DNA from 3 places in the Kitasatospora sp. NPDC005748 genome. Region 2 is predicted to be linked to each of the others. Evidence: riboswitches for the same ligand, from Rfam matches in the RefSeq annotation. Region 2 holds a riboswitch; each other region holds the start of a gene.
What was found. Region 2 has a riboswitch for cyclic di-AMP ahead of ABZ495_RS04425 (NlpC/P60 family protein). Riboswitches for the same ligand answer to the same signal wherever they lie in the genome.
Positions count from the first base shown of each region.

Region 1: linked by a shared signal. The riboswitch ahead of ABZ495_RS29070 (transglycosylase family protein) and the one ahead of ABZ495_RS04425 (NlpC/P60 family protein) in region 2 are both predicted to bind cyclic di-AMP.
Region 3: linked by a shared signal. The riboswitch ahead of ABZ495_RS19385 (M23 family metallopeptidase) and the one ahead of ABZ495_RS04425 (NlpC/P60 family protein) in region 2 are both predicted to bind cyclic di-AMP.

Region 1 covers NZ_JBEXYD010000054.1:44,167-49,030, reverse strand. Annotated here, with positions in the region: gene ABZ495_RS29085 (DUF501 domain-containing protein) at 1-373, opposite strand, end outside; gene ABZ495_RS29080 (septum formation initiator family protein) at 363-848, opposite strand; gene eno (phosphopyruvate hydratase) at 992-2,278, opposite strand; gene ABZ495_RS29070 (transglycosylase family protein) at 2,534-3,448, opposite strand; cyclic di-AMP (ydaO/yuaA leader) riboswitch at 3,453-3,625, opposite strand; gene ABZ495_RS29065 (cytochrome P450) at 3,900-4,864, opposite strand, start outside.
Region 2 covers NZ_JBEXYD010000003.1:290,646-295,509, forward strand. Annotated here, with positions in the region: gene ABZ495_RS04420 (NlpC/P60 family protein) at 1-1,041, opposite strand, end outside; gene ABZ495_RS04425 (NlpC/P60 family protein) at 1,267-2,421, opposite strand; cyclic di-AMP (ydaO/yuaA leader) riboswitch at 2,432-2,585, opposite strand; gene ABZ495_RS04430 (NlpC/P60 family protein) at 2,909-3,952, opposite strand; gene ABZ495_RS04435 (NYN domain-containing protein) at 4,165-4,864, opposite strand, start outside.
Region 3 covers NZ_JBEXYD010000025.1:22,508-27,371, forward strand. Annotated here, with positions in the region: gene ABZ495_RS19370 (sensor domain-containing protein) at 1-248, opposite strand, end outside; gene ABZ495_RS19375 (GNAT family protein) at 350-922, opposite strand; gene ABZ495_RS19380 (hypothetical protein) at 965-1,954, shown strand; gene ABZ495_RS19385 (M23 family metallopeptidase) at 2,026-2,886, opposite strand; cyclic di-AMP (ydaO/yuaA leader) riboswitch at 2,899-3,057, opposite strand; gene ABZ495_RS19390 (YiaA/YiaB family inner membrane protein) at 3,302-3,592, shown strand; gene ABZ495_RS19395 (alpha/beta hydrolase) at 3,716-4,543, shown strand; gene ABZ495_RS19400 (WHG domain-containing protein) at 4,607-4,864, shown strand, end outside.

The sequences.
Region 1 (4,864 bases), on a different contig from region 2:
GGTCCGGCATGCCGCCGGCGCTGGGGAAGCCCTCCAGCACCTCGATGGCGTCGCGACGCGCGATGTAGTCCTCGTGCGCCTTCTGGTAGGCGGCGGCCAGCTCCGGGTCCTCGGCGAGCCGGGCGGTCTGCTCCTTCATCACGCCGTCCGCCTCCAGCGTGCCGATCAGCGAGGCGGCCTTGGGGCAGGTCAGGTAGTAGAGCGTCGGGAACGGCGTGCCGTCCGCGAGCCGGGGGGCCGTCTCCACGACGTCCGGGTTGCCGCAGGGGCAGCGGTGCGCCACCGAGCGCAGGCCGCGCGGGACCCGGCCGAGCTGTGCGGCGATGGCCGCGACGTCGGTGTCGGAGACGGAGGGGTGGTTCTCAGTGGTCATGGGGGGAGCTGGCTCCAGCAGGGGCAGGGGCGGGTGAAGAGGGCGGGGCGAGAGCGGCGGTGTCGGCGGCGTCCACCGAGTCCCAGACGCTCGCGTACCAGGGCTTGGCGGCCTTGGCCGCGCCGTCGGAGGGGGCGGGCGGGACGGCGGAGGACTGGGTGGCGCCCCGGCCCACCGGATCCACCGCGATGTACGGGGTCTCCCCCGGCATCGCGTAGTGCAGCCGGCTGCGGGCCTGCGCCTTGACGTACTCCGGGTCCTGCCAGCGGGTCTTCTCCCGGCGCAGCTGCTCGACCTGTTGCCGGGCGTGCTCGGCCTTCGCCCGCTGGGCGGAGATCTCGGAACGCTGGGAGATGAACTGCCTGGTCGGGTAGGCCAGGATCGCGACCAGGGAGCAGAGCACCAGGACGAGGACGGTCGCCCGGCTCGTGAAGCGAGGCCGGGCGGCAAAGCCCGGGATCCTCCAGCCTGCCATCTCCCGTGTCCCCTCCTGATCGCGACGGTGCCCCGCCGTCCACCCTACGGGGTGAACGGCGGGGCACCGGTCAGGCTTGCGCTACTGGGCGCGATCGGCCCTCGTGACGGGCCCGGGCCGACGACTGCTCGGCCGCGCGGTCACTACTCGGCGGAGCGGAAGCGCGGGAACGCGCCGCGGCCGGCGTACTCGGCCGCGTCGTCGAGGATCTCCTCGATGCGCAGCAGCTGGTTGTACTTGGCGACGCGCTCGGAGCGGGCCGGGGCGCCGGTCTTGATCTGGCCGCAGTTGGTGGCGACGGCGAGGTCGGCGATGGTGACGTCCTCGGTCTCACCGGAGCGGTGCGACATCATGCAGCGGTAGCCGTTGCGCTGGGCCAGCTCGACGGCGTCCAGGGTCTCGGTCAGCGAGCCGATCTGGTTCACCTTGACCAGCAGCGCGTTGGCGGTGCCGGTCTCGATGCCCTTGGCCAGGCGGGCCGGGTTGGTGACGAACAGGTCGTCGCCGACCAGCTGGACCTTGTCGCCCAGCTTGACGGTCATGGCCTTCCAGCCGTCCCAGTCCGACTCGTCCAGCGGGTCCTCGATGGAGACCAGCGGGTACGCGGCGACGAGCTCGGCGTAGTACTCGATGAGCTCGGCGGCGGAGAGCGCCTTGCCCTCGAACTGGTAGGCACCGTCCTGGTAGAACTCGGAGGCGGCGACGTCCAGGGCGAGCGCGATGTCCCGGCCGGGCACGTAACCGGCCTTCTGGATGGCCTCGGTGATGAGGTCCAGGGCCTCGCGGTTGCTGTCCAGGTTCGGCGCGAAGCCGCCCTCGTCGCCGAGGCCGGTGGACAGGCCGCGCTCCTTCAGCACGCCCTTGAGGGTGTGGTAGACCTCGACGCCCCAGCGGACGGCCTCGGAGAAGGACTCCGCGCCGATCGGAGCGATCATGAACTCCTGGATGTCGACGTTGGAGTCCGCGTGCGAGCCACCGTTGAGGATGTTCATCATCGGGACGGGCAGGACGTGGGCGTTCGGGCCGCCCAGGTAGCGGAACAGCGGCAGGTCGCTGGCCTCGGAGGCGGCGTGCGCCACGGCGAGCGAGACGCCCAGGATCGCGTTGGCGCCGAGCGAGGACTTGTCCGGCGTGGCGTCCAGGTCGAGCATGGCCTGGTCGATCAGGCGCTGCTCGGTGGCGTCGTAGCCGACCAGCTCGGGGCCGATCTGCTCGATGACGGCCAGGACGGCCTTCTCCACGCCCTTGCCGAAGTAGCGGTTCTTGTCACCGTCGCGAAGCTCCAGCGCCTCGAAGGCACCGGTGGAGGCACCCGACGGGACAGCGGCACGGCCGGTGCTGCCGTCGTCGAGGCCGACCTCGACCTCGACCGTGGGGTTGCCACGCGAGTCGAGAATCTCACGGGCTACGACGACATCGATGGACGGCACGAGGCATCTCCTAGCGGAAGCAGGTTCGGCTGACGATGGGTGCTGTCGGCCGGATGGTTGCGGAGTCGTTACGACCAGAGCCTAACCGCACGGGCTCCCGGGACCACGTCGACCTCGGTCCCGTCTCAGCGTGTGGCCGGGCTACCCACCGGTAGTTCACCTGGTTGTCCCACGAAATGCGGCCGGATGCGGACGAAGGGGGCCGAACCGGCCCCCTTCGTGGCGTCACCGCACGGGGAGTCACCACACGGGCGGTCAGCCGAGGTCGAGCTGCTGGCCCGGGAGGATCAGGTTGGGGTCGGTGCCGACGGTGCCGCGGTTGCCGTCGTACAGCGTCTGCCAGCCGCCCTCGACGCCCTGGGCGGCGGCGATCGTCGACAGGGTGTCACCGGACTGGACGGTGTAGCCGTGCCCGGTGCGCTGCTGGGCGGCGGGAGCGGCCGCGGCCGGGGCGCCGTGGGCGGCGGCGGGGCGGCTGTCCTGGCCCGCGTACCCGCTCGTCTGCTGGGCGGCCTGCTGACCGGCGTACTGCTGGTAGACGCTCTGGTGGCTGGTCCAGTACCAGGCGCCGTCACTCTGGTACCAGAAGACCTTCGCGTCGGCGTCCCAGCCGGGCTGGCCGGCGAAGCCCGGAGCCCGGTCGTCCTGCTGGGCGGGCTGCTGGGCGGCGGGCTTCGGGGCCTGCTGCTGGGCCGGCTTCTGGGCGGGCTTCTGCGCCGGCTTCGACTGGGCCGGCTTGGCGGCGGCCGTCGGCTCGGCGTCCGAGGAGGTGTCGACCGAGGCCGCGGCCCCACCCTTGGCCAGGCCCGCCTTCTGGGAGCAGACCGGCCAGGCGCCCGGCCCCTGCGAGGCGAGGACCTTCTCGGCGACCGAGATCTGCTGCGCCCGGCTGGCCTGGTGGGCCTGCGGCGCGTACGAGGTGCCGCCGAACGCCTTCCAGGTGCTGGAGGTGAACTGGAGGCCGCCGTAGAAGCCGTTGCCGGTGTTGATGCCCCAGTTGCCGCCGCTCTCGCACTGGGCGACCGCGTCCCAGGTCGAGGCCGGGGCGGCCGAAGCGCCGGTGGCGGTGAGGAGCGGCAGGGCGAGTCCGACACCGGCCACGCCGGCAACGGCGATGGCCTTCTCGGTCTGGGTGCGACGACGGTGACGGCCGGTTCCGACGAAGAGCATGGGGAAGTCCTCTCCGCACGCCTGCGAGGTGAGCTGTCGGGTTCGGACCGGGAGGTGGCCCGGCCGCACGACGCGGACGCCTTCTGCCCGCGCGGGCGGCTTCACCCCAAGCCGTGGGGGACGGCAACAAACCTGGTTCCCCCGCCCCTGCCCAAGGGTTCTGGTCGGTTTCCCGTAACGCGGCGGGCAGGATTCGGCGTTCCGCGCACGAGGTCCGCAGCTGCGAACTCCAGGGAGGGTAGACAGATCCTCACATCAATAACAAGCTCATATCGCAGGTATCACACATAAATTACGGCGCGTGGCCGATCGCCTACCAACGACAGGGCTATGTCCGGTTTGATGCAGATTCATACCCGCTGCCAGAGCGTGTCGGCGACATCCCGTCAGCGTGTCGGGGTCTCGGCGCGACGAGATCGAGGCACCGCCGGGGGGCGCCGGACGGATTTGCTCAGAGCCCGTCCACCGGTGCCGCGGAGGGCTTCTCTGGGGTGAATTCCACCGGGAGATCGCGCAGCCCACGCATGATCAGGCCACCACGCCAGCGGAGCTCCTCCGGGCTAGCGGCGAGTCGCAGATCGGGCAACCGGGTGAGCAGGGTGGTGAGCGCCGCGCGCCCCTCCAACCGGGCCAGCGGAGCACCGATGCAGTAGTGGATGCCGTGCCCGAAGCCGAGGTGCGGGTTGTCCGTCCGGGCCAGGTCGAGGGTGTTCTCGTCGGCGAACCGTGCCGGGTCCCGGTCCGCCGCCGCGAGCACCACCAGCACCGGATCGCCGACCGGGATGTCCACGCCGCCGATGGTCAGCGGGCTGGTCGCGAACCGCCAGGTGGCGAGCTCCACCGGCCCGTCGTAGCGCAGGAGTTCCTCGATACCGGTCTCCAGCAGCGCGGTCTCGCCGCGGGCGATCGAGTCCTGGAGCAGCGCCCGCTGCCCGGGGTTGCGCAGCAGGGCGTAGGTGCCATTGCCGATCAGGTTCACGGTCGTCTCGAACCCGGCGAAGAGGAGGATGAAGGCCATCGCCGCGGCCTCGTTCTCGGTCAGGTGCTCACCGTGGTCGCTTGCCCGGATCAGCCCCGAGATGAGGTCGTCGCCGGGATCGGCCCGCTTGCGGTGGATCAGCTCCGCCAGGTAGGCGCGCATCCGCTTGACGGCGCGTCCCACCCCGCCGCGCTGCCCGCTGCCATGGCGGATCATCATGCCCGCCCAGTCCCGGAAGTCGTCCTGGTCCTCGGCCGGCACGCCGAGCAGGTCGCAGATCGCGTAGATCGGCAGCGGGAAGGCGAACTCGTGGATCAGGTCCGCCGAGCCGCGCTCCGCGAAGCCGTCGATCAGCCGGTCGGTGAGCTGCTGCACCCGGGGCTCGAACTCCGCCACCCGGCGCGGCGTGAACGCCTTCGAGACCAGCCGGCGCAGCC
Region 2 (4,864 bases):
CGCGACGGGCATCGCGTTGACGCTCTCGTAGCGGACCTTGGCACCCGGGTAGGGGGCGTGCACGATCACCCCGCCGCCGGCGTACATGCCGACGTGGTGCCTGTCCCGGTAGAAGATCACCAGGTCTCCCGGTCGCGCGTCGGAGATGCTGACCCGCCGGCCGGCGTACGCCTGGGCCTGCGAGGTGCGCGGCAGGGTCACTCCGGCCTGCCGCCAGCTCCAGTACATCAGACCGGAACAGTCGAACGCGCGGGGCCCGGCGGATCCGTACACATAGGGCGAACCGATCATCCGCACGGCGGCGGCCAGCGCGGCCGCGCCGCGTTCGGAGGCGGGCGGGGCCGTGCCCAGGTCGAGGCGGTCGGTGCCCCGGGTGGCCCGCTGCTCGGCCTCGCGGGCGTCCTGGGCCACCATCCGGGCCCGCTCGCCCGCCCCCAGGCTGTTGAGCAGCCGCTGCGCCTTGGCCAGCCGCTGCTGGATCTGCTGCTTGCTCTCGGCCAGGGCCCGGCGGGTCTCCTCCAGCTCGGAGAGCTTCATCGAGGCCTCCGACCGGCGCTGGTCGAGCCGGCGCTGACGGGCCACCACCTCGTGCAGCGTCTCGTTCTGCCGCTCGGCGGCCTGGTCCAGGCTGCGGGCCTTGGAGAGGTAGCCCTCCGGGTCGGTGGAGAGCATCAGCTGGACGGTCTGCGCCATCCCGCCGCCCCGGTACTCGGCGCCGGCCACGGTGGCGAGGTCGCCGCGGAGCTCGTTGAGCTCGCCCTGGGCGACGGCGACCTGCTGCTGGAGCGTGCCGGTCTCGTGCTGGAGGCGCTGCTGGACGTCCAGTGCGGCGTTGTACTTCTCCGAGGCCTGCTCGGCCTCGTCGTACAGCTGTTCCACCTGCGCCTTGACGTCCTTGCGGTTCGACGGCCCGTCCGGCGTGCCCGGGGCGGCCTGGGCGGCACCCCCCGTGGCCACCCCCAGCGCGGTGGTGGCCGCGGCGGTCAGCACCAGCGCACGGGCGAACGCGCCCGGCAGGGGGGAACGGCGGTGCACGGCCATACGACGGTAACTCCGATCCTGCGACCCGGCCCCGCCGCCGCACCGGTGCGGGCGGCTGTCGAGCGGGAGTCCGGTGGCAGACGTTAGCGAGTCCGGGCGAGCGAGTCCAAACCCCTCCCAACCCGAATATTTGACCCGCAATCGGACATCAGCACGGTCCAGCACGAAAGCCGCAGGCCCGGCCTCCCGCGAGGGGAGACCGGGCCTGCGGGAGCAGACGTCGGATCAGACGCGCACGATGGCCGAGATCGGCAGCATGCTGGCGGTCTCGTACCGGACGTTCGCGCCGGGCTTCGGCGCGTGGATGACCTGGCCGCCGCCGACGTAGAGCGCGACGTGGCTGCGGTCGGCACGGTAGATGATCAGGTCGCCGGGCTGGGCGTTGGCGATGTTGGTGCCCACGTTGGTACCGGCGGTGGCCTGGGACTGCGAGGTACGCGGCAGCGACACGTCCGCCTGGGCGTAGGCCCAGCTGGTCAGGCCGGAGCAGTCGAAGGAGCTCGGACCGGCCGCGCCGTAAACGTACGGGGCGCCCAGCTTGCTCTCCGCGGCGGCGATCGCGGCGGCGGCGCGCGAGCCGTTGGCGGCGGGCGCGGACGGCGCGGCGGCCGCGGCGGCGGGCTTGGCGGCCGGCGCCGACGGGGTGGGCAGCTGGTCGCGGGTGTTGTCGCGGGAGGCGCGGTCGGCGTCCGCCTTGGCCTTGGCCTCGGCCTTGGCGGCGTCCGCCTTGGCCTTCGCCTCGGCGGCGGCCTTCTCCTCGGCCGCGCGCATCGCCTGGCGCTCCTGCTCGGACAGCGAGTTGTACAGGTCCTGGGCCTTGGCCAGCTTGCCCTGGACCTCCTCCTTGGAGGCCTTCAGCTGCTGGGTGGTGGCTTCGAGCTCGCCGAGCTTGCCCTGGGCCTCGTTGCGGTCCTGGTCGAGCCTGCGCTGCTGCTCCTGGAGGTCCTTCAGCGCACCGGACTGCGTGCTGCCGGCCTGGTTGATGGCGCCGGCCTGGCTGAGGAAGCTGTCCGGGCTGGACGAGAGCATCAGCTGCACGGTCGGCGATATGCCGCCGTTGCGGTACTGCTCGCCGGCGATCTCGGCGAGACCGCCCTGGGCCTCGGTCACCGCGGCCTGCTGACGGGCCACCTTGTCCTGCAGCTCACCGACCTGCTTCTGCAGCTCCTGCTGCTTGGCCTGGGCACCGTTGAGCTTCTCGGTGGCCTGCTCGGCCTGCTCGTTGAGCTGGTCGATCTGCTCCTTGACCTGATCCTTGGTCGGCGTCGGGTCGGCGTGGGCGCCGGACTGCGCGGAGAGCGCGACCGCCGCGGCGGCGACACCGGTCAGAATCGAGACCCGGGCGCGGCCGGCGGGCTTGGGACGACGATGGGACGCCACGAAGGCGGACTCCTTCTTCCTACGTCCGCCTACCGGGTGAGCTGACGGGTTCGGGCCGGAAGCGTGCCCTACGACGCCTCACCGACCGCACGACGGTCGACCTGGCGCCGATTCACCCCGGAGGAACATGGTTCCCCGGCTCCGCTCCACAGCGCCCCCGACCACTGGACTCCCCGACGGGCAGATGCTCTGCCCCGCTGCTTCACGAACTCGGCGGTAAACCTCCGCCGCCACCCCTGCTGGGTGATCGACTGTGCGGTGGTTCGAGGCACGACCCTAGTAACAGAACCGTGATCCGTTCAAATCCTTGTCAGAAAAATGCCGGAAGAATATCCAAGTTCATTTGTGAATATGACCGGGTGTGATCACGCGCCCACATGGAGCTGATCGTTTGTCATGATGCGGCCGCAGACACCGACGCCACCCCCGGTTCCGGGGGTGGCGCGGATCACAGGGCCGGATCCCGGCCCGTGGGCATGTCGGTCCGTCAGACCCGGCGGATCGCGTTGATCGGCATCGCGTCGGCCTTCATCACCTTCACCACGTCACCGGTGTGCGGCGCGTGGACCACCATCCCGTTGCCGATGTACATCCCGACGTGGCTGCGGTCCGGGCGGTAGATGATGAGGTCGCCCGGCTGGGCGTCGGCCAGCGAGGCCACCTTCGAGCCGTAGTTGGCCTGCGCCTGCGAGGTGCGCGGCAGCGAGACGCCGGCCTTCGCGTACGACCAGACCATCAGACCGGAGCAGTCGAAGGAGTTCGGGCCGACCGCGCTCCAGACGTACGGCGAACCCTGCTTGCTCATCGCGTTGGCGACGGCCTGCCCGGCGAAGCCGCTGCCCTGCGGGAGGCTGCTCAGGTCGGTGCGCTCGCTGCCGCGCGAGGCCCGGTCGGCCTGCTGCTGGGCGGCCTTCAGCGCGGCCCGGTCGGCGGCGCTGAGCGAGTTCAGCAGGTCCTGGGCTTCCTTGAGCTTCTTGTTGACCTCGGCCTTGGACTGGTTCAGGTCCTTGGTCGTGCTGTCCAGCGAGGCGAGGACGGCGGCCGCCTCGGCCTTCTGCTGGTCCAGCCGGCGCTGCTGGTCCTGCAGGCCCTTGAGCGCCTCGGTCTGGCTGGAGCTGGCCTGCTGGACGCTGGCGGCCTTGTCCAGGTAGCCGGACGGGTCGGAGGCGAGCATCAGCTGGACGGACGGGTCGATGCCGCCGGTCCGGTACTGCTCGGCCGCGACCTCGGCCAGCCCGCCCTGAAGCTGGGTCATCTGGTCCTGGCCGCGAGCCACCTGGTCCTGGAGCTGGTCCGCCTGCTTGCGCAGCTGGTCCGCCCGCTCCTTGGCACCGTTGAACTTCTCGGTGGCCTGCTCGGCCTCCTCCTGCAGCTGGTCGACCTGCGCCTTCACGTCCTCCTTCTTGGGGGACGGGCTGGGCGCGGCGTGGGCGCTGACCTGGGCCGAGAGGGCGACCGCGGTCGCAGCGGCAGCGGTCAGCACGGTGACCCGTGCACGGCTCGACTGCTTGGGACGGCGGTGGGTGGCCAAGTGACCGGCTCCTTCTTCCAACGGACTCACCCGAACGAGTGAGAATCCGGAAAATAGGTTTGACGCCAGACCCTAGTGAAGATCCACGCTTTGCGCCACTCCCCCGATGGCGTGAACTCCCGCCCCCCGCCATGACTTCACGGGATCCACACATCCCCGCAAACCGGGCGCTGACCAGGCGTCATCCCCTGCCGGCCGACCCCCGGCCGAGGTCAGGGCCGGGCCAGTCGGTTCAGCAGCAGCACCGAGGCTACAGGGCGCGCGCCCGCCTTCCGCACGCCCTCCGCGACCTCCCGGTCGGTGGAGACCACCACCACCGGCCGGCCCTGCGGCTCGGCCCGCACCAGGCGGCGGATCAGTTCGTCGGCGGTCTCCCCGGTCCGGCTGAACCGCACCCGGACCCCGCGCGGCGGCGCCAGGATCACCGGCACGTCGAGGTCCTGGCCGTCGAACACGCAGGTCACCTCCGCCTGCGTGCGTTGGGCCAGCATCGCCAGCCCGCCCAGCAGCCGGATCCGCTGCTGCTCCAGCGGGAGCGCCGGGTAGCCGGTCTTGGTCACGTTGTAGCCGTCCACCACCAGGTGGACCTGCGGGATCGCCAGCAGCTGGTCCAGCAGCGCCGGGTCGTCCTCGGCCAGCCCGCGCCGCGCCACGTCGTGCGGCGAGGCCGAACCCGGCACCACCGCCTCGACCAGGTCGGCCGGGCGGATCTGGGAGACCGGCAGGGCCAGCTCCCGCTGGAGCCCCTGCGCCGACTGCAGCACGGTGTCCAGCAGCAGCCGCAGCCGCATGTCCTCGACGCTGCGCCCCTCGCGGGCCGAACGGCGGCCCTGCTCGGCGGCGTTCTCCAGCTCGGAGATCCGGTGCCGCAGCCGCCGCGCCTCGCTCTCGGCGGCGCCGCGCTCGACGCCC
Region 3 (4,864 bases), on a different contig from region 2:
CCGGCGGTCAGAGCGGCCAGCACCGGCATGCCGAGCACGGTGACGAGGGTGCCGACACCGAAGGCGAACAGCGTGGTGGCGAAGGCGAACCCGGCGAGGGCCACCGGCACCGCGGTGAGGGTGAAGCCGAGCTCCCGGTAGTAGTAGGACGAGAACGGCGCCCGCCAGGCGTACGGCGGCTCCTCGGTGCGCCGTACCGCGTCGTCGCGGTCGTACTCGCTGCGCTGCGTGCTGAGGCTGCTGCTCATGGCCCTCGGGTCCTTCTCGGTGGCGTGCCGGGCTGACGTCACAACCCTGTCAAAGGCCGGGCCGGGCGGACATCCGGCTCCCCCGTGAAGCGGGCCGGGGGTTAACCCCCCGCCCGGGGCCACTCGTGGGCGAGCAGCGAGTACTGGAAGGAGTCGCGCCACCCGCCGCGCAGGTGCACGTCGTGCCGGATCCGGCCCTCCAGACGGAAGCCGGCCCGGGTGAGCACCCGGACCGAGGCCGTGTTCTCCACGTCCACCCGGGCGACCAGCCGGTGCAGCCCGAGCGGGCCGAAGGCGAAGTCGCAGAGCAGCCCGGTGATCTCGCCCGCGTAGCCGTTGCCCCAGGTGTCGGGGCGCAGCGCGTAGCCGAGGTCGGCGCTGCGGTGGCCGCCGAGCGTGAGGGCGGCGTTGCCGATCGGGACGGCGCGGGACGGGGCGTCCGCGTCGGCGCGGCGGGTGACGGCCAGCCGGTAGACCGTCCGCTCGTCCTGCTGCGCCTCCTCCAGGTACTGCTCGATCTGGTCGGCGCAGTCCTCGCGGTCACGCGGCTCGAACGGGAGGTAGCGGGTGGCCTCCCGGTCGCCGAACACCGCGTACAGGGCGTCGACGTCGGCGGCGCTGTGGTGGAACTCGCGGATGGCCAGGCGGGGGCCGGTGAGTCGGACGGGGACCATGCCTGCCGACCCTACCCGGGCTTTCCGGTTACCTTACGTGACATGGAAGAAGAAGACCTGCGGCTCGCCCCGCGCACCAAAGCCGCCGAACTGCTCGCCTGGGCGCAGGCGCACGGCCACCCGCCGGTGGCCGAGGCGCCGGTGCGGGCGGTGCTGGCGCTGCTGGAGCTGGGTGAGGGCAGGATGCGTGACGGCTGGCCGGAGCTGACCTCGGACGCCGTGGAACAACTGCTGTACGAGCGGCTCTACCTGTACGTCCAGCCCGCGCCGGAGCAGGACCCGCTGGCGTACGGCGCCGCGGTGCGGCTGCTGATCGACCACCAGCGGGCGGCGAAGCGGCTGAACGCCAAGCGGCAGGAGCGGCTGCACGCGGAGGCCGAGTGGCAGGGCGAGGTGGCCGCCGGGCTGCTGCGCCGCGCCGACCTGGTGACCTGGCCCCGGCTGTACACGCTGCTGCTGCGCGCGGACGGGGTGGACCCGGCCGACGGGGCGGCGGTCCGGGCCTGGCTGGAGGCGTTCCGGGAGCTGGCGCCGGAGGACCGGGCGGCCGCCTACGAGCGGCTGGAGGCGACGGGTGCGCTGGACCCGGTGGACGACGGGGGCTGGGACGGCGCCCGGCCGCTCAGCGTCGGGATGGCCACCGACGGTGCCCGGCGGCTGCTGGAGCAGGGGCTGATGCGGCGCAGCTACCGCAACCTGGAGGAGCTCACCGCGCAGGGCCGGCCGATGCCCGACGAGCTGGCCGGGGACTTCGGGGCGTTCGAGGAGGCCGCCGTCGAGGCCGCGCTGGACCTCTTCGGCGAGTGGACGGTGCCGGGGCTGCCGCGGCTGCTGGTGGAGGAGTTCCCGGAGCTGGCCCCGGAGCCGGGCCAGGAGGAGATCGACGCGTACCTGGCGCAGCTGCCCGGGGCACCCGGCGAGGCGGAGGAGGCCGGGGAGTACGGGGACGAGTACGGCTACGCGCCCGGGGACGGGCACGTGCACGGGTCCGCCGACCGGCCGGACGGGGCCGGCGCGGCCGCCGGGGCCTGAGACGCGACGGTGCCCCGGCCGTCGTGACGACGACCGGGGCACCGCGGCGGGCTGTCAGAAGGTGACGCCGGTCAGGGGGTCACGCCGCGCTGCTCGAACCAGCTCTCCGGGTCGACCGGGGCACCGCCGCCGGGGCGGACCTCCAGGTGCAGGTGCGGGCCGGTGACGTTGCCGGTGGCCCCCACCTTGCCGAGCTGCTGGCCGGGGACGACCTTGCCGGAGCCCTTGATGATCGAGGAGAGGTGGCAGTACCAGATCTCGGTGCCGTCGGGCAGCGTCTCGACGATCCGGTAGCCGTACGACCCGGCCCAGCCGGCCGAGGTGATGGTGCCCTGGCCGACCGCGTAGACCGGGGTGCCGGTGTCGGCGGCGAAGTCCAGGCCGGTGTGCAGGTGGGCCCAGTAGGAGGCGCTCTGGCCGTAGTGGGCCGAGAGGTGGTAGTCGCGCACCGGCAGCTCGATGGCGGCGAGCTTGGCCTTTTCGGCCTCCTCCGCGGCCCGCTTGGCCTCCTGCTGCTGGGCCGCGCGCTTGACCTCGGCCTCCTTGGCGGCCTGCAGGCGGGCGCCCTCCTCGGCGGCGGTGCGCTGGCTGTCGGCCTGCTGCTGGATCCGGGCGGCGAGCGCGAGGCCCGGGTCCGCGGCGAGCGCGACCGGGGTCTCGTCCGGGACCTCGACGGCGGGGGCGGCGGCCGGGGTGGCGGAGGCGAAGCCGGTCGCACCGAGGGTGGCGGCCACGGCGGTGACGCCGAGCAGCGGGGCGGTGCCGCGGGTCTGACGGGGCATCCGGTGCCGGTTGCTGTCGGGGGCCTGCGGCCCGGTCTCGGCGCCGGACCCGCCGAACTCGCCCGGGTGGGCGGGCGGCCAGGGGTGGTCGAGCAGCTGGGTGCCGGCGGGGGAGCCGGGCAGGTGTGCCGGAGAGTGCGACGACGCCACGGAGGCGCGCTCCTTTCCTTCCTTCGCGCCTACCGGGTTAGCTGACGGGTTCGGAGCAGGAAGGTCTCCTACGGCTGGGCCTGGGCCCGGCCGATTCACCCCAAGGAACATGGTTCCCCGGCTCCCTGGCCTGCCCGGAGGCCGGCCGGCGGGATTAGGCGACGGCGCACGGTGCCGTCTGGGTACGGCGTTACGAACCGCGCTGCGTTATCAAACGTTAATCCTAGGAGCCTCTGATTCCAAGCCGTCCGTTCGGGACAACCGGATACTACCCGGGCGGTACGTGACCTGATGGGCGATTTGGGCGGATCGACGGCAACTGACACCACCGAACGTGAGGGGACGTCAACGAACGGTCCCCCACTTGAGTACTCCTACTCATGTGCGGCACTCCCGGCGCGGCCATCCTGGCGCCATGAACGCACCGATGCAGTCACGCACCACGGCCGCGTACCACCTCCAGGCCGTCCTCTCCTTCGCCCTCTCCGGCGGCGCCCTCGCCGTCGGCATCGCCTATCTGCCGGTCGGCGGCTGGACCCGCGCCTTCCTCGCGGTCGGCCTGCTCTACACCGTCACCTCCGCCTTCACCCTGGCCAAGGTGATCCGGGACCGGCAGGAGACCAACGAGATCGTCACCCGGGTGGACCAGGCGCGGCTGGAGAAGCTGCTCGCCGAGCACGACCCGTTCAAGGTGGAGGGGGTCTGAGCCGCGGTACCGGGGCCGCCCCCGGGGGTCCGACCGGTCGAGGGCTTGACGGCTAAGGCTATTAGCCTTAGCTTTATGGCTATCGGCGCAACGCCGGCAGCCCCGCGGACCGAGGAGGCCCCCATGCCCGGCACCTTCACCCCCAGCACCCAGTACCTCGACCTCCCCGGCGGCCGGCTGGCCTTCGACGACACCGAGCAGGGCGACGGCGCCCCCCTCGTCCTGCTCCCCGGGATGCTCGACAGCCGTGCCGCGTACCGGCACCTGCGCCCGCTGCTGGTGGCCGCGGGCCACCGGGTGATCACCCTGGACCTGCGCGGCTTCGGCGAGTCCTCGATCGCCTGGGACGACTACACGCCGGCCGCGATCGCCACCGACGTCCTCGCCCTGCTGGACCACCTCGGCATCGACCGCGCCACGCTGGTCGGCAACTCCTACGCCGGTGCGACGGTGGTCAAGGTGGCCGGGGACGCGCCGGAACGGGTCGCCGGGATCGTCCTGGTGGACGCCTTCGTCGAGAACCCGCCGCCGAACGCGCTGCAGCGCGCGATGTTCGGCGTGATGGGCGTCCTGCTGGTGCACTCGCCCGCGTCCTGGGGCCTCTACCACCGCAAGATGGCGTACCCCGGCCCCAAGCCGGCCGACTTCGACGCCTACGTGGACGGACTGGTCGCCGCGATGCGCACGCCGGGCCGCAAGCAGGCCACCCGGGGCTACGTGCGCGGGGACTCCGCGCCGAACGGCTGGACCGCCGCCGTGAGCTGCCCGGCGCTGGTCCTGATGGGCACCAAGGACCCCGACTTCCCCGACCCCCAGCTGGTCGCCGACCGGCAGGCCGCCGCGCTGAACGGCCGCAAGGTGATGATCGAGGGCTCCGGGCACTACCCGATGGCCGACCGGCCGCAGGCCACCGCCGACGCCCTGCTGCCCTTCCTCGCCGAGCTGGCCTGAGCCCGCCCTTCCGCGCCGCGCCGGCCCGAGCCCGCCCGCTACCTCGCCCACGGAGACCGCACCATGCCCCGAGTCGGACTGACCCCCGAGCAGGTCGTCGACCACGCCCTCGCCCTCATCGACGCACAGGGCCCCGAGGCCCTCACCCTGGCCGCCGTCGCCGGACGGGCCAAGGTGGCCACCCCCTCGCTGTACAAGCACGTCAGCGGCGGACTCGCCGAGCTGCGCCGGCTGATCGCCGTCCGGGTCACCGAGGAACTCGCCGACCGGCTCGCCGAGGCCGCCCTCGGCCGCGGCGGGGACGACGCCGTCGCCGCCGTC